DNA from 4 places in the Pseudomonas sp. TE3895 genome. Region 4 is predicted to be linked to each of the others. Evidence: riboswitches for the same ligand, from Rfam matches in the RefSeq annotation. Region 4 holds a riboswitch; each other region holds the start of a gene.
The links. Region 4 has a riboswitch for cobalamin ahead of cobO (cob(I)yrinic acid a,c-diamide adenosyltransferase). Riboswitches for the same ligand answer to the same signal wherever they lie in the genome.
Positions count from the first base shown of each region.

Region 1: another riboswitch for cobalamin. It lies ahead of ACZ889_RS21855 (ABC transporter substrate-binding protein); the one in region 4 lies ahead of cobO (cob(I)yrinic acid a,c-diamide adenosyltransferase).
Region 2: another riboswitch for cobalamin. It lies ahead of ACZ889_RS21845 (TonB-dependent receptor); the one in region 4 lies ahead of cobO (cob(I)yrinic acid a,c-diamide adenosyltransferase).
Region 3: another riboswitch for cobalamin. It lies ahead of cobW (cobalamin biosynthesis protein CobW); the one in region 4 lies ahead of cobO (cob(I)yrinic acid a,c-diamide adenosyltransferase).

Region 1 covers NZ_JBWBQE010000001.1:4,817,022-4,821,227, reverse strand. Annotated here, with positions in the region: gene ACZ889_RS21865 (ABC transporter ATP-binding protein) at 1-513, opposite strand, end outside; gene ACZ889_RS21860 (FecCD family ABC transporter permease) at 510-1,526, opposite strand; gene ACZ889_RS21855 (ABC transporter substrate-binding protein) at 1,526-2,536, opposite strand; cobalamin riboswitch at 2,648-2,845, opposite strand; gene ACZ889_RS21850 (acetyltransferase domain-containing protein) at 2,874-4,040, opposite strand; gene ACZ889_RS21845 (TonB-dependent receptor) at 4,149-4,206, opposite strand, start outside.
Region 2 covers NZ_JBWBQE010000001.1:4,812,759-4,816,964, forward strand. Annotated here, with positions in the region: gene lpxO (lipid A hydroxylase LpxO) at 1-610, shown strand, start outside; gene ACZ889_RS21835 (carboxymuconolactone decarboxylase family protein) at 729-1,073, shown strand; gene ACZ889_RS21840 (GNAT family N-acetyltransferase) at 1,152-1,721, shown strand; cobalamin riboswitch at 1,878-2,085, shown strand; gene ACZ889_RS21845 (TonB-dependent receptor) at 2,195-4,206, shown strand, end outside.
Region 3 covers NZ_JBWBQE010000001.1:4,507,504-4,511,709, reverse strand. Annotated here, with positions in the region: gene ACZ889_RS20495 (branched-chain amino acid aminotransferase) at 106-1,125, opposite strand; gene ACZ889_RS20490 (hypothetical protein) at 1,271-1,630, opposite strand; gene ACZ889_RS20485 (glyoxalase superfamily protein) at 1,627-2,004, opposite strand; cobalamin riboswitch at 2,106-2,322, shown strand; gene cobW (cobalamin biosynthesis protein CobW) at 2,423-3,490, shown strand; gene cobN (cobaltochelatase subunit CobN) at 3,494-4,206, shown strand, end outside.
Region 4 covers NZ_JBWBQE010000001.1:5,730,203-5,734,408, forward strand. Annotated here, with positions in the region: gene ACZ889_RS25905 (cobyrinate a,c-diamide synthase) at 1-1,123, opposite strand, end outside; gene cobO (cob(I)yrinic acid a,c-diamide adenosyltransferase) at 1,120-1,731, opposite strand; cobalamin riboswitch at 1,852-2,072, opposite strand; gene ACZ889_RS25915 (C40 family peptidase) at 2,195-2,728, opposite strand; gene ACZ889_RS25920 (C40 family peptidase) at 2,867-3,505, opposite strand; gene hda (DnaA regulatory inactivator Hda) at 3,633-4,206, opposite strand, start outside.

The DNA of each region.
Region 1 (4,206 bases), 910 kb from region 4:
CAGCAGCAGCACCTGCGGCCGTTGGGCCAGCGCACGGGCGATGTGCACACGCTGGCGCTCGCCACCGGACAGCGACCCCCACAGGCGCGTGCGCAGGTGCAGGGCGTCGAGGTCGGCCAGGGCTTGCTCGACGATGGCGCAGTCCTGCCGGGAGAACGGTGCCAGGGCCGAGAGCCACGGCGTGCGGCCCAAGGCAACCGCGTCGAATACGCTGATCGCATCGAGTGTGTCGGCCTGTTGCTCGACCAGTGCCAGCGCTTGGGCAACACGGCGGCGGGGCATCTGTGCCAGTGGCTCACCCAGGAGCTGCACGCTGCCCCAGGCGGGGTTGCGCAGCCCTGCCAGCAACTTCAACAGCGAGGATTTACCCGAGCCGTTGGGGCCGACGATGCCCAGGGTCTCACCGGCGACAACGCGAAGGTCGATATCGCTGAGCACGGTATTGCCGGCCAGTTGCAACCCCAGCCCATGGCAGGCCAGCGGGGGGATGCGAACAGCTGCCATGGCTGTCATGGGCGCCCCCGACGGCTGACCAGAATCAGCGCGAATACGGGGGCACCGATCAGCGCCGTAACCACGCCCACCGGGATCACCTGGCCGGTGATCAGCGTGCGCGAAAGAATGTCTGCCGCAATCAGGAACAGCGCACCGCCCAGTGCGCTGGCGGGCAACAGACGGCTGTGCCCGGGGCCGAGCAGAAGGCGCAGGGCATGGGGGATAACCAGCCCGACAAAACCGATGGCGCCGACAATGGACACCATCACCGCCGTCACCAGCGCTGCACAACTGATCAGCAGCAACTGGGTGCGCCGCACCGGGATGCCCAGCGAGGCGGCCGAATCGGCACCGAAGGTGAAGGCATCCAGCGCACGGCGATGCCACAGGCACACCAGCAAGCCGAAAACCGCCACCGGTACGGCCAGCCACACCGAAGGCCAGCGCACGCCGCTCAGGTTGCCCAGCAGCCAGAACAGGATGCCGCGCGCCTGCTCGGCGGTGGCTGACTTGGTGATCAGGAAGGCGGTCAGTGCATTGAACAGCTGCGAGCCGGCGATACCGGCAAGGATGACCTGTGCATTGTTGCTGCTGGGGCCGGCCGCGCGGGCCAGCACCAGCACCAGGGCGAATGCGGCCCCGGCGCCGATGAAGGCCCCAGCAGACATGCTTAATGCCAGGCTACCCAGCCCCAGCAGGCCGACCAGTACCGCGCCGGTCGAGGCGCCGGCAGACAGCCCCAGCAGGTAGGGCTCGGCCAGTGGGTTGCGCAACATCGCCTGCAGGATGACACCGCAGGTGGCCAGCCCGGCGCCGCAAGCGGCGGCGACCAGGGTGCGGGTCAGGCGGTAGTTCCAGATGATGCCGGCGTCGATCGGGTCCACCGGGTAATCGGCTTGCCACAGGTGGTTGGCCAGCACCTGGCCAACCACGCTGGGCGACAGGTTGGTTTCGCCAATGGCGGTACCGGCCAGCAGGGCGGCCAACAGAGCGGCCAGGGCAACCGCGATGCAGGGTAACAGGCGGTTCATCACGGGGCTGCTTTACCGCTGGCGAAGGCCGTGGACAGCGTCTGCACGCCGCGGAACAGGCGGATGCCGGCCTGCATGGCGTCAGCGTCGAGGACAATGATGCGGTCGTGCTTCACCGCGTCCATGTTGCGGGTTACCGGGTCACTGCGCAGGAATTCGAGTTTTTTCTGGTAGTCGTCGGCGGGGAAACGGCGGCGGTCCATGCGCGCGATGATCAGCCAGGTCGGATTGGCCTTGGCCAGGGTTTCCCAGCCTACGCTTGGCCATTCTTCGCTGGACTCGACCACGTTGCGCACACCGAGGGTGCGCAGCATGAAATCGGCAACACCTTGGCGGCCGGCCACATAGGGGTCGATGTCCAGGTCGGCGCTGGAGAACCAGAACAGCGCCGAAGTTGCCGACAGGTCCTTGCCGGCCAGTTGTGCCCTGGCACTGTCCAGACGCCCTTGCAACTCGGCGTTCAGGGCCGCGCCGCGGTCCTGAACGTCGAAGATCTCGGCCAGTTGGCTGACGCTCTTGTAGATGCTGTCTACCTGGAACGCTTGCAGGCGGGTGCCGTCTGCACCGACCAGGTTGTTTTTGCCCTCGCAGTCCGATGGCAGCACGTAGGTGGGGATCTTCAGCTCATCGAACTGCTCGCGGGTGGCGACCACGCCCTGGGCACCGACCATCCATTCGAACTGCGCCGCGACCAGTTGCGGGCGCTTGCCGACCACCGCCTCGAAGCTGGGGTCGTTGTCGGCCAGGCGCGGCACCTTGGCGTTCACCGCCTGGTATTCCGGCAATACGTTGTTGAACCACAGCGAGGTGCCCGCCAGCTTGTCACCCAGCCCCAGGGCATAGAGCAGCTCGGTACCGGCCTGGCCGATGGTGACGGCGCGCTGCGGCGCCTGGGCAAAAACCTGCGGCTTGCCGCAGTTGTCGACCGTCAGCGGATAGTGGGTGGCAGCGGCCTGGGCCAGGCCAGTGAGGCTTAGGCCCGCGAGCAGGGTGGCGAAACGGGGCAGCATGCTGGGCGATCTCCTATCGGACAGTTCTGGTGAGGAACGCACGGACAGGCATCGCCGAGCCCCAGCGGGTGGCCGGGGCAACACGGATGGCCAATCCCGGACACCCCGCCGGTTGGTGAATGTAGGCCGGCAGGTCTCCTGACTGGTGCGTCACGGCCCGGCTCCGGCCTTCCCGGGCGGTAGGCCCAGTGGCATCGATGGAGCAGGCTCGGCACCTACAGTTGCGGGGGCAGTTCCGATTGGCCTGTACTGGCAGGCCTGGGATTCCCTGTTAGTTCCGTGGTGGAAACCGGCGGCCCGCATGGTAGACCATCGCGCCGCCAGGTGAAAACGCTTTTCAGAAGTACTTCAGCCAACGGATGTCGCGGCGACGCTGCTTCAGGCGGGCGAACCCGCGCACCGGCAGGTACAGCGCAACCGCCAGCAGCACCGCGCCCAGCCACACCGCTGCAATACCGTCGAAACCGAAGTAGTCGCCATGGTTGAGCCCGAACAGCCCCACGCAGGCCAGGTACAGCAGCTTCAGCACATACAGGTGCAGCAGGTAGAAGAACATCGGTGCCGCACCGAACACCGCCAGGGCAGTGATCCAGCGCGCCTGGCCGGCCCGTTCGAACGCGCGCAACAACAACAGGCCGCAGCCCAGGGTCAGGGTCAGGAACAGCAGCGACGGTGGGTATTTGGTGATGTTGAAGAAGCTCATCAGGGTTTGCGTGAAGGTTGGGTAACCGCTCCACGGTCCCTCACCGTAACCGTTGAACATGCGCAGCAGGACAAAGCCAAGCAGTGCGAGCAAACCCGCCACTAGCAGGTGTTGCTGGCGTTGGCCGGCATCGCTGCCGCGGGCGAACCAGGGCCCCAGGCCGTAACCCAAGGCGATGACGCCGATCCACGGCAGCACCGGGTAAGACGTGCGCAGGTGCAGGTTTTCGGAAAACGCCAGCCAGCCGCGATCATGCAGGATTGCCCACGGCACATGCAGGGCTGAATCCACGCCAAAGTGCAGGCCGTCGAGCAGGTTGTGGCCGGCGACGATGCTGGCGCCCAGGGCGAGCAGTGCGGCGCGTGGCAGCCACACCAGCAGCGACAGGGCGATCATGCTGACGCCGATGGCCCAGATCACTTGCAGGTAGATCACGCTCGGGGGCAACTGGAAGGTCCAGGCGAAGTTGACCAGGGTGAACTCCAGCACCACCAGGAACAGCCCGCGTTTGAACAGGAACGCCGAGATGTCGCCACGGCCCTGATGCTTCTCGCCATACAGCCAGGCCGACAGGCCGGTCAGCAGGACGAACACAGGCGCACACAGGTGAGCGAGGGTGCGGCTGAAGAAAAGCGCCGGTTCCGTGGTGTCGATGGCCATGGGGTCGCTGACCTGGCGGTGCAGGAGGAAAGTCTCGCGGACGTGGTCCAGGAGCATGAACAGGATCACCAGGCCGCGCAGGGCATCGATGCTCTGCAGGCGCTGGGTGATCAGAGTGGGCGTGGCGATGGCGCTTGTCATGGATGGACGCTAATAGTAATGAATGTCATATAGAACGTTATCTTATAACCAGCAGGTGAAGGGTTGGTAGCGGTTTTTGTGCATCCGTGCTGTGAAGGGGTATTCAGGTCAGAAGCTGTAATCCACCGTCGCGAAGTACGACCGCGGCATCCCCATCAACCACTGC
Region 2 (4,206 bases), 920 kb from region 4:
TTTCAACTCGTTCTTCAAGACCGGCTGGAAACGTTTTTACCTGAAGTGGTATGGCGAAAGCCACCCGTCGGCAATGGCCCTTTGCCCACGCACGACCGAGCTGCTGCAAGGTATCGGCACGGTCAAGGCCGCCATGTTCGCTACCCTGCCTCCGGGAGCCAAGCTGGTGCGCCACCGTGACCCGTATGCCGGCTCGTACCGTTACCACCTGGGCCTGGACACGCCGAATGACGACGGCTGCTACATCGACGTGGACGGCGAGAAATACGCCTGGCGCGATGGTGAGGGGGTGATCTTCGACGAAACCTACATCCACTATGCAGCCAACACCACCGAGCACAACCGCATCATCCTGTTCTGCGACGTCGAACGCCCGCTCAAGTACCGCTGGGCAACCGCGTTCAACCGCTGGTTCAGCCGCAACGTGATGGCCGCTGCCGCTGCGCCCAACGACGCCAGCGACAAGACCGGTGGCATCAACCGCCTGTTCACCCGCATCTACAAGATCCGCGAGCGTGGCAAGGCGCTGAAGAAGCGCAATCGCCTGCGCTACTACCTGGAAAAATGGGCAGTGGTCGCGGCGTTGGTGCTGGTGTTCATCTACATCTGAAGGCTCAACGCAGGCCACTGTACGAGTGACCTGCGTTTACCCACCAAAGTACCGCCTCGCACGTGCCACGCTTCGACTAGCCTGAAAGCTCCACTCGCAACCCCCCAAGGTGAAGACGATGAGCATGATGGACTGGGACGCCTACCGTAAGCAGTTGATGGCCGGCATCGGCGATCTCAAGCAACTCTCCCCCGACACCGTAGCCGGCTACATGACCGCCAGCGGTGCAGGCGCCAAAACCAACCACCTGGATGCCAAGACCCGCGAGCTGATCTCCTTGGCCGTGGCTGTGACCACCCGCTGCGACGGCTGTATCGCCGTGCATTCGCAGCAGGCCGTCAAAGCGGGGGCCAGCCGCGAGGAAATTGCCGAGGCCCTCGGCGTGGCCGTGGCCATGAACGCCGGTGCCGCGCTGGTGTACTCGGCCCGCGCAATGGACGCGGTGGGCAAGGCCAACGGTTGAGCACAAACGGCGTCGTCGCCCTTGCGCGACGGCGCCGCGCCACCCAGACTGGGCGGCTCACCCCGCGCAGGAACCCGCATGATCCACATTCGCCCCATGACGCCGGACGATTTCGATCGTTTCTGGCCCACCTTCCAGGCCATTGTCCAAGCCCGTGAAACCTACGCTTTCGACCCGGCCCTGAGCTTCGAACAGGCGCGCCAGCTGTGGCTGGAGCTGCCCTTGCACACGCTGTTGGCCGAAGAAGATGGCGAGCTACTGGGTTCGTATTACCTCAAGCCCAATGCTGCCGGGCCTGGTGCGCATGTGGGCAATTGCGGCTACATGGTTTGCGAACAGGCGCGCGGCCGGGGCGTGGCGCGCTTGATGTGCGAGCACTCGCAAAAGCTGGCGCGCCAGGAAGGCTTTCTGGCATTGCAGTTCAACTCGGTGGTAGCCACCAACGAAGTGGCCGTGGCGCTATGGCACAAGCTGGGCTTTGAAACAGTCGGCCGTTTGCCCAAGGCCTACCGTCATGCCCGCCTGGGGCTGGTGGACTGCCTGGTGATGTACAAGTGGCTGGCGGATGAGCCGGTGGTGGAGAAGCCGCCGCTGCTGATCGGGCGCAAGAACATCGAGGCACGGGTATCGCGCCGCCGCGGGCGCTAGCGATTTCAGGCAAGCCTGCCTTCACACCAAGCTCGTCAAGCTGGGGCCTGATGTTCATGCCACATTTGGTCTCGGCGCCGCAAAAACGCACAACCTGTTGTTTTTTCTCAGCATTCACAGCACGCCAACATTTGACGCCCCAGCATTTCAGTGGTCAGATGCGCGCCAGTTTCAGGTGCCCTGCGCCGCCGCGCGCAGGGTGAAACGGGAAACCGGTGCGTCGTGTTGCCCACGACAAGTCCGGTGCTGCCCCCGCAACGGTAAGCGAGCGAACCCTTCGAGATACCACTGTGCTCAAGCATGGGAAGGTGAAGGTTTCATGCCCCTCGCAAGCCCGGAGACCGGCCTGGAGCTTCACTTGGCAACCCGCGGTGGGCGGGCGCAGGCCGGAATCCGTGCGCGCGCCTGCCTGCATGGTTCGCCTTTGCGTGTTTTCCACCGGGATCCATTCATTCCTGCAGCAGTGGAACGACATGTCCCGTATGTTCAAGCTTCACCCCCTGGCGGCCTGCCTGGCCGTTGCCCTGCCGGCGCTGGCTGATGACCGCGCCCCGCAGCCTCTGGCCCTGCCTTCCACGGCCATCACCGACACCCAGGACAGCCGCGCCATCGACCTGGCCACGCCGACCCAGGCCGGCTCGCGCCTTGGCCTCAGCGCCCTGGAAACACCGGCCAGCACCAGCAGCATCAGCGAACGGCAGATTCAGCAGCGCAACAACATCACGGTGCAGGATGCTGTGACCCGCTCGCCGGGCATCACCTTCGTCGGCTCCCCGGGGGACGGCGGTACAGGCCTGTCTGCCCGCGGATTTGCCGGCCACAGCTCGGTGATGACCCTGTTCGACGGCGCGCGCCTGTACACCGGTGCCGGCACCCAGACCTTCCCGGTCGACCCGTGGATGGTCGAACGCATCGAGGTGATTCGCGGCCCGGCCTCGGTACTGCATGGCGAAGGCGCCACCGGCGCAGTGATCAACGTGATCCCGAAAAAACCTTTTGCCGGCGAGGTGCGCAACCACCTGCGCCTGGGTTACGGCTCGTGGGACCGCCAGCAGCTCGGCCTGGACAGCGGCGGCAGTCTCAGCGAGCGCCTGAGCTACCGCCTGACGCTGAACCAGCAGGACGGCAATGGCTGGGTCGACCGTACCGCTTCACGTAGCCTGGCCCTGAGCGCCGCGCTGCGTTTCGATGCCAGTGATGACCTCAGCTTCACACTGGCCCATGACCGCGGCGATGCACAACCTGCCAACTACTACGGTACCCCGCTGATCGACGGCCACTACCGCAGCAGCCTGCGCAAGAAGAACTACAACGTGCAGAACGACGTGCAGCAGTACGTTGATGAATGGACCCGGCTCACGACCGACTGGGCGCTGAACGACCAGCTCAGCGCCAGCAACCAGCTGTACTACATCAAAAGCCGCCGCCACTGGCGCAACGCCGAGGACTACAGCTGGGACACCGGGCGTCAGCAACTGCTGCGCGGCAGCTACCTGGAGATCAAGCACAACCAGGAACAGTTCGGTGACCGCCAGACCTTCACCTTCGACCACAGCCTGTTAGGCCTGGCCAGCAAGACCGTGCTCGGTGCCGAGTACAACAAGGTGCGATTCAACGTCGACAGCAATTCACCCTACAACGATGTCGGCGGCGACTATATCGACCCGTGGCAGCCACAGCCCGGCGGGTTTCATAGCGCCTCGCCGTTGCGGCCGCAAACGCTCTCGACCACCCATACCTTTGCCCTGTTTGCCGAAAACCGCCTGCAATTGAGCGACCGCCTGTCTTTGGTTACCGGTGTGCGTCGCGACCAGAACCACATCGACCGCAACAACCTGACCGACGACAGCCGCAGCGATCGCAGCCTGCAAGGGGGCAACTGGCGCGTCGGGCTGGTGTATGCACTCAACGACGACCTGTCGTTGTACGGCCAGTACTCAACCAGCGAGGATGGGGTCAACAACCTCATCAGCCTCAGCCCCGCGCAGATGAACTATGACCTGACCGAGGCGAAGCAGACCGAGGTCGGCCTCAAGCAGCGCTTTTGGGAGGGGCGCGGCGAATGGACGCTTGCCGCCTACCACATCGTCAAGAAAAAGCTGCTGGTGGACGACCCGATCACGCACGAAAAGCAACAAGCCGGGCAGCAGACCTCCGATGGCCTGGAAGCGACGCTGGAGCTGGCCCTGGCCCATCAGTGGCAGGTGTCGGCCAACGCATCGCTGGTACGTGCCAAGTACGACGACTTCGACGAAATGGTCGGCGGCATGCCGCAGGACCGGGCAGGCAACCGGCCGGCCAACGTGCCACGGCGTACCGCCAACCTTTGGTTGAGCAAAGGCTTCGGCCAGCAGGTGGAGGCCGGCATTGGGGCGCGCTATGTGGATGAGCGTTATGCCGATACCGCCAATACCCAGAGCGCCCCCGGGTACACCGTGGTCGATGCCAACATCGCCTGGCAGGTGTTGCCGGATGTGAAGTTGGG
Region 3 (4,206 bases), 1.2 Mb from region 4:
CGTCGCCTGCTTTGCGGGTACAACCGCTCAAGGTGACCGTATAAACCCATGAAAAACGGGGCATGCCATCGCTGGCATGCCCCGTTTTCATACAGCTGATGCGCCTCAGGCGACCTTGACGATCCAGCCTGCCGGTGCCTCTACATCGCCGCTCTGGATACCGGTCAGCTCGTTGTAGAGCTTCTGGGTAACCGGGCCGACCTTTTCCAGGTCGTGGAACACGTGCAGCTTGCCGTTGTACTCGATGCCGCCGATCGGGGTGATCACGGCTGCGGTGCCGCAGGCACCGGCTTCGACGAAGCGGTCCAGCTTGCTGATCTCGACATCGCCTTCGATCACGGTCAGGCCCAGACGCGATTGCGCCAGTTCCATCAGCGAGAGGCGGGTGATGCCTGGCAGTACCGAGGCCGATTTCGGGGTGACGAACTCGTTGTTGGCGGTGATGCCGAAGAAGTTGGCCGAACCGACTTCCTCGATCTTGGTGTGGGTCAGCGGGTCGAGGTAGATGGCGTCGGCGAAGTTGGCCTTCTTCGCTTCAGCGCCCGGCTGCAGGCTGGCAGCGTAGTTGCCACCGACCTTGGCCGCGCCGGTGCCCTGCGGGGCTGCACGGTCGAAGCTGGAAATCTGGAAGTTGTGCGGCTTCATGCCGCCCTTGAAATACGAACCAACCGGGATGGCGAACACCGAGAAGATGAACTCGGGGGCGGTGCGCACGCCAATGTTGTCGCCGGTGCCGATCACGAACGGGCGCAGGTACAGGGCGCCTTTGCCGTGCGGTGGCACGAACTTTTCATTCGCCTTGACCACTTGCTTGCACGCTTCGATGAACACATCGGTCGGCACGTGCGGCATCAGCAGGCGTGCGCAGCTGCGCTGCATGCGGGCCGCGTTCTGGTCCGGGCGGAACAGGTTGATCGAGCCGTCCTTGCAACGGTAGGCCTTCAGGCCTTCGAAGCACTGCTGGCCGTAGTGCAGGGCCGTGGAGCCTTCACTGATGTGCAGTACGTTGTCTTCGGTCAGGGTGCCCTTGTCCCACTCGCCATTGCGCCATACGGACAGGTAGCGTTTGTCGGTCTTGATGTAGTCGAAACCCAGCTTGTCCCAATTAATGCTTTCGTTGCTCATGACACCCTCATTGTCTTGCAAGTGCCCGATCGCTCGGGCTGCTGTTATATGCGCACCATGCCACCTTAAACCATCCTTGGCGGATCGGGAACGGCCAGTCACGAATTGATAGGCTGCGAAGCGATACTATCGTCAAACCGCAGGGTCAATGCCCCCGCAGGCGTTTTCCCCAGTCCCCGCCATGCACCCGTGCACAGGCCTCTTCGCTGTCATAGCGTACATGCCAAGCGGGATGGTCCAGCTGTATTCCAGCGTGGTCCAATGCCTGGCAGGTCAGTGCCAGCATACGTGCCTTTGCGTCGCCCGCCACTGCAGCGGCTTTATCGGCCTCTTGCTCGAATACCCAGGTAATACGCAGGCTGCCCGGAAAGTCCTCGGGGTCGAGGCGATGGGTAAGCCAACTGAAGCCGACAATCTCCGCCTTGGCGGCTTCGCAGGCATCGGTCAGGCACGCGACCAACTCCCGCTCCAGGCGGCCCATTTCGCGTTTGCCCAATGCCTTCACGGGTTGGCCTCGTCATCGATCTGTTGGCAAAAGCGCAGGCGGTTGCCGAACGGGTCCCACACCTGCATCTGCAGGCCCCAATCCAGGCGCTCGGCCTCAGGCCGGGCGAAACCGTACTGTTTACCCTGCAATTCACACTCCAGCGCGTGCAGGTCGTCGAGGCGGGCGAACACGGTCGAGCCAGGGCAGGCATCGCCATGGTGCTCTGAAAGGTGCAGGATCAGGCCATCACGGTGGATCTGCATGTACAACGGCAAGTCCGGGCTGAAGCGGTGCTCCCAGTCCAGGCTGAAACCCAGGAAATCGAGGTAGAACTCCTTGGCCTTGTCGATCGAGAATATGCGCAGTACAGGTATGGCGGGGGCGAGGGGCATGGTGCGTCCTTGACCGTGGATAAGGCGCCACTGTAGCGCACTTGCGCCCAGCGTTGTCGACCGGCCCCGCAGCAATGGTTGACCACCCGCCAGCCACTGCGTAGCCTTGCCCACTTCGAGGTTCTTCGGCCTGGCCGAAGCTAAGACGGGAACGCGGTACAAGCCGCGGCTGCCCCCGCAACTGTAAGCACCGACAACGGATCGACACAGCCACTGCGCCAGCGCGCGGGAAGGCGTCATCCCGCCAGCCCGCTGTTCGACTGAACGGGGACATGGAACGGTGCAAGCCAGGAGACCTGCCTCGTCACGTTTTCGACTTTCAACCGGGCGGGGTGATCCGGTGGCGAACAAGCCCGGCCGGCCTGGCCTGCGGCTGTCGTCCTGCATGCCCGCGCCACACTGCCAAGGGCAATGCGACATGAAAACACTGGCCAAGCTCCCCGTCACCATCGTCACCGGCTTCCTCGGCTCGGGCAAGACCACCTTGCTGCGCCACATGCTCGACAACGCCCAAGGGCGCCGCATTGCGGTCATCGTCAACGAATTCGGCGAACTGGGCATCGATGGTGAAATCCTCAAGCAGTGCAGCATCGGTTGCACCGAGGAAGAAGCCAGCGGCCGCGTCTACGAGCTGGCCAACGGCTGCCTGTGCTGCACCGTGCAGGAAGAGTTCTTCCCGGTGATGCGCGAGCTGGTGGCCCGCCGTGGCGACCTCGACCACATCCTCATCGAAACCAGCGGCCTGGCCCTGCCCAAGCCATTGGTACAAGCGTTCCAGTGGCCGGAAATCCGTAACGCCTGCACCGTCGATGCGGTCATCACCGTGGTCGACAGCCCGGCCGTGGCCGCTGGCACCTTTGCTGCCTACCCGGACCAGGTCGATGCCCAGCGCAAGCTCGACCCTAACCTGGACCATGAATCGCCCCTGCATGAGCTGTTTGCTGACCAGTTGGCCAGCGCCGACCTGGTGGTGTTGAACAAGGCCGACCTGATCGACGCCGAAGGCCTGGCCAAGGTGCGTGCCGAGGTGGCCGAAGAACTGCCGCCGGCGGTGAAAGTGATCGAGGCCAGCAGCGGCAAGCTGCCACTGGAGGTGCTGCTGGGCGTGGGTGCCGAGTCCGAGGCGCATATCGATGGCCGCCGAACCCACCACGATTCGCACCACGACGGCGACGATCATGACGATCATGACCACGACGCTTTCGACTCCATCTCCATCGACCTGCCAGAAGCCGACGAAAGCCTGCTGCTCGATGCGCTGACCCTGCTGGTGGTGGAGTTCGGTATCCTGCGCGCCAAAGGCTTCGCCGCCATCCCGGGCAAGCCGATGCGCCTGCTGGTACAAGGCGTGGGCACCCGTTTCGACAAGCACTTCGACCGCGCCTGGCGCGCCGATGAGCCGCGCATCACCCGCCTGGTGCTGATCGGCCAGGACCTCGATGCTGCCCAGCTGGAAGCGCGCCTGCGCCAGGCACTGGGCGCCTGACCCATGCACCTGCTGCGGACCCAGCCCGGTGGTTTCGTACCGGATGACAGCATTGCCGACCTCGGCCAGACACCCGCCGAGCTGGTGATTCTCTGCAGCGGCGATTCACACCTGGCCTTGCTCGCCGACACCGCCGAGCAATTGCCCGAAGACTTTCCCAGCCTGCGCCTGGCCAACCCGATGCAGGTGCAGAACCATGCCTCGGTCGACCTGTATGTCGACCAGGTGCTGCGCCACGCCAAGGTCATCCTGGTGTCGCTGCACGGTGGCGTTGGTTACTGGCGCTATGGTGTCGAACAACTGGTCGAGCTGGCCGCCCGTGGCGTGCAGCTGATTCTGGTGCCGGGCGATGACCGTCCGGACCCGGAGCTGACCAGTCTGGGCAACGTCCGCGGTGAGCAGGCCGAGCGGCTTTGGCATTACCTGCGCCAGGGCGGCAAGGCCAACGCCATCAACCTGTTCAACTGCCTGGCCAGCCAATGGCTGGGCCGCGACTATGCCTGGGACGAGCCGCAGCCTTTGCCGCGCACGGCGGTCTATCACCCCGCCAAGGGCAGCGCGACACTCGAGGACTGGTACCCGCACTGGCACCCCGAGCAGCCAGTGGCGCCGTTGCTGTTCTACCGTTCGCACCTGCAAGCGGCCAATACCGCGTTCATCGACGTGTTCTGCCAGCGCCTGCAGGCTGCCGGCCTGAACCCGTTGCCGATCGCCGT
Region 4 (4,206 bases):
TGTGACCGCGCAAGGTCCCCTCCGGCAGCTCCACCGCCTGCAGCGCCAGCGCGGCCAGGCGCTTCTGCATGGTCGCCTCACCCGGCAGCAAGCCGAGCAGTTCGGCACGTTCACCGGCCACGTCAGTCAGGGCATCGAGCAGGTACAGCATGCCGCCGCACTCGGCCAGCAATGGCTTGCCCTGCGCGTGGTGGGCACGGATCGCCTCGCACATCGGTGCGTTGGCGGCCAGCGCATGGTGATGCAGCTCAGGATAACCACCCGGCAGATACAGGCTGTCTACCGCCGGCAGTTCGTGGTCGTGCAGCGGCGAGAAGAACACCAGCTGGGCACCCTGGTTGCGCAACAGGTCGAGGTTAGCGCCATACGTGAAGGCGAACGCCTCGTCCCGCGCAACGCCTATGCGCACACCGGCCAGCGAGGCAACGCAGGCTTGCGGTTCCGGCTCGGCAAAGCTGACTGGCGGCGGCAACGCCGCATCGCAACTGGCGCCCAGCGCTTCGGCGGCAGCGTCCAGGCGGGTGTCCAGGTCATTCAGCTCGCTGGCCTGCACCAGGCCCAGGTGGCGGCTGGGCAGTTCGATGCCGCGTTCGCGGGACAAGCCGCCATACCAGCGCAAGCCCTCGGTCAGGCTGCCTTCGAGCAGTTGCGCATGACGCAGGCTGCCTACCCGATTGGCCAGCACGCCGGCGAACGGCAGATCGGCCTGGTACCGCGCCAGGCCCAGGGCCAGGGCTCCGAAGGTCTGGGCCATGGCTGTGCCATCGATCACCGCCAGCACCGGAACGCCAAAGTGGCGCGCCAGGTCGGCGCTTGACGGGGTGCCGTCGAACAGCCCCATCACCCCTTCGATGAGGATCAGGTCAGCCTCGCCAGCAGCTTCCCACAGCAGACGACGGCTTTCTTCGGCACCGATCATCCACAGGTCCAGCTGATACACCGGCGCGCCACTGGCCCGCTCGAGAATCATCGGGTCAAGAAAGTCGGGCCCGCATTTGAACACCCGCACCTTGCGCCCGAGGTTGCGGTGCAGACGGGCCAGCGCAGCAGTGACGGTAGTCTTGCCCTGGCCTGAGGCGGGTGCCGCGATCAACACGGCGGGGCAGTGGCGCGATCGACTCACAGTTCGACGCCCTTCTGTGCGCGGATACCGGCCTGGAAGGCGTGCTTGAGCATGCCCATTTCGGTCACGGTATCGGCCAGTTCGATCATCTCGGGCTTCGCAGCGCGGCCAGTGACAATCACATGCTGCATGGGCGGGCGGGCTTGAATGTCGGACAGTACCTGGTCCAGGTCGAGGTAACCATGTTTGAGGGCGATGTTGAGCTCGTCCAGCACCACGAACTGTACACCTGGGTCCTGCAGCAACTGGCGCGACACCGCCCAGGCGGCTTGCGCAGCAGCGATGTCACGCTGGCGGTCCTGGGTTTCCCAGGTAAAGCCCTCGCCCATCACGTGGTAGCGCACTTGTTCGGGGAAGCGACGGAAGAACAGCTCCTCGCCGGTGCTGTTGCGGCCCTTGATGAACTGCACCACACCGCATTGCATGCCGTGGCCCAAGGCGCGCGCGAGCATGCCGAAGGCCGAACTGCTCTTGCCCTTGCCATTGCCGGTCAGCACCAGCAGCAGGCCACACTCGTTAGGGGAATTGGCGATGCGTTCGTCGATGACCGCCTTCTTGCGCTGCATGCGCGCCAGGTGGCGTTCGTCGCGTTCGGTGGAATCGCTCATCAGGGTTCTCCGCTGGCTGGCACCACGGCAATGCGCGGCGACAGGTAATAGGCAGGCAAACGGAGAACGCGCAGAGGCCATGGCTGGGCGCCACGGTGCACCGCGCATCACCCTCCGTGATGCCGTTGGCAGTATCAGGCCGGTCTCCGGGCTTGTGAGTGGGCCTTGGCCCTGGCCTGCGCGCCTTCCCGGATGCTGGCATCCAGTGGCCCTGCGCGGCCTTTTACTCATCCACCGTTGCGGGGGCAGCGCCGGAATCGCGCCATGCTGGCGCCCACCGGCTTCCCAGTTTCACCCTGCCCAGTCGGGGCTGGCAGGGCACCTGAAACACGCCGCGAAGGTTAGAGGGTTGCACCGGGAGCGTCAATCGAAGCGGGAGGTCTGGCGGGTGAGCAAACCACCTTGAATCCAGGCAGCCGGTATCGGCCCCGAGCTCGAGGAGGCCGCTAAACAGGCATGGATATCAAGGGTTCTGTGCCAGATGCCCTTGCGGAATCACCCGCTTGGCCTGCAGGTAGGCCTTGGCCCAGTAGCTGTTTGACAGGTAGTCCAGGCGCACGGTGCCACCGGTGGAAGGTGCATGCACGAAGCGCCCGTCCCCGACATAGATGCCGGCATGGCTGACCTGCGAGCCGCCACTGGTGGCGAAGAACACCAGGTCACCAGACTGCAGCGAACTGACATCCACCGTCGGTGCGCGCATGACAATCATCTCTCGCGTCGAGCGCGGCAGGCTGATGCCAGCAGCATCACGGTACACATACTTGATCAGGCCGCTGCAGTCGAAGCCGGAATCCGGCGTATTGCCCCCCCAACGATAGGGCGTACCAACCAGACCAATGGCGCGGATCAGCACGTCATCGGCAATCGGTGAGGGACTGGGCTGGCTATAGGTAACCTGCGGCTGTACCACAGGGGCCGGCGCAGGCGCACGGCTGGAGCATGCAGCCAGCAAGGCTGCCAAGGAGAAAAATGCGAAGCGCGCCATCTTTACCATGGCCAGAACATCCTGTCTGAGACCGCTGCGCTGCAGCCGAAAAGAGTTGAGAGTTTAGATTAGACGCTTTCTGTAAATGCGCACGGCGGCGAGCTTTTTTAAAGCATCACCGCCGCGGCAGGGTACATCATTTTGATATCAGTTGCGCGCGATGTTGGTCGGCGCCATGGCCAAGGCTCGCTTGGCTTCAATGAAGGTCTTGCTCCAGTAACGATCACCGAGGCTGTCGATGCGCACACCACCACTGCGGCGGCTGCTGGAGTGGATGAACTGGTTGTCGCCCAGGTAGATCCCGGCATGGCTTACCCGGCCACGGCCATTGGTGCTGAAGAACAGCAAGTCACCTGGCTTGAGCTTGTTGCGGGCCACTTTCGGGGCATCGACGTTGATCATTTCACGCGTGGAGCGCGGCAGCGTCATGCCCGCTTCTTCGCGGAACAGGTAACCGATGAAGCCACTGCAGTCGAAGCCGGACTTTTCCGAGGTACCACCGAAGCGGTAGCGGGTGCCGATCAACGACATGCCGCGCTCGAGAATGCTGTCAGCCAGAACCGGCAATTGGTAAGGCTTGCTGCCGGAGAAAGACGCCAGGTCATCTTCGGTGGCCAGCTCTTCCGGCTCGCCGAATACCGACGAGGAAGAGGCCTTGGCCTTGATAGCCGATTGTGCAGTGATCGGCGTGTGATCCTGGGGCTGAGATACCGGGCCTTGGGCCGCGCAGCCAAAAAGCAGGGTCACGAGTGCGAGTGGCACGAGGGGTGCGAAGCGCTTTAGCATGGGCACGACCGTGTCTGTAATCCTTTAGAAGGGTGAAACTATGCCCTCTATCATGGCCATTTGCAAATTTTATCGAAAAAGATGTGACTTTTTTGTTTTACCGCTCTGGCCCAGGGTTTTCAGGGGGTTACCAGCCGAGGGTTTCCTTGAGAAAAGGAATGGTGAGCTTGCGTTGTGCCTGCAGCGACGCCTGATCGAGGCGCTCGAGCAAGTCGAACAACGCGCTCATGCTCCGCGCGCCGCGGGTGAGGATGAAATGGCCGACTTCGTCGGTCAGGTGCAGGCCACGGCGCGAAGCTCGCAGCTGCAAGGCGCGCAGCTTGTCTTCGTCGGACAGGCCACGCATCTGGAACACCAGCGCCAGGGTCAACCGCGACTTCAGGTCCGGCAGCTTGATCGGCAGCTCACGCGGTGATGCCGAGGCAGCCAGCAGCAAGCGTCGGCCGCTGTCGCGCAGGCGGTTGAACAGGTGGAACATGGCCTCTTCCCAATCCGCCTTGCCGGCGATCACATGCAGATCGTCGATGCACACCAGTTCGTACTGGGCCAGGTAGTCGAGCAGTTCTACGCCACGGTCGAGCAATTGCGCTAGCGGCAGGTAGACAGCGGGCTCGCCACGTTGCTGGAAGCGATGGGTGGCGGCCTGCAGCAGGTGGGAACGGCCAACACCCTGCTTGCCCCACAGGTAGATAAGGCTCTCG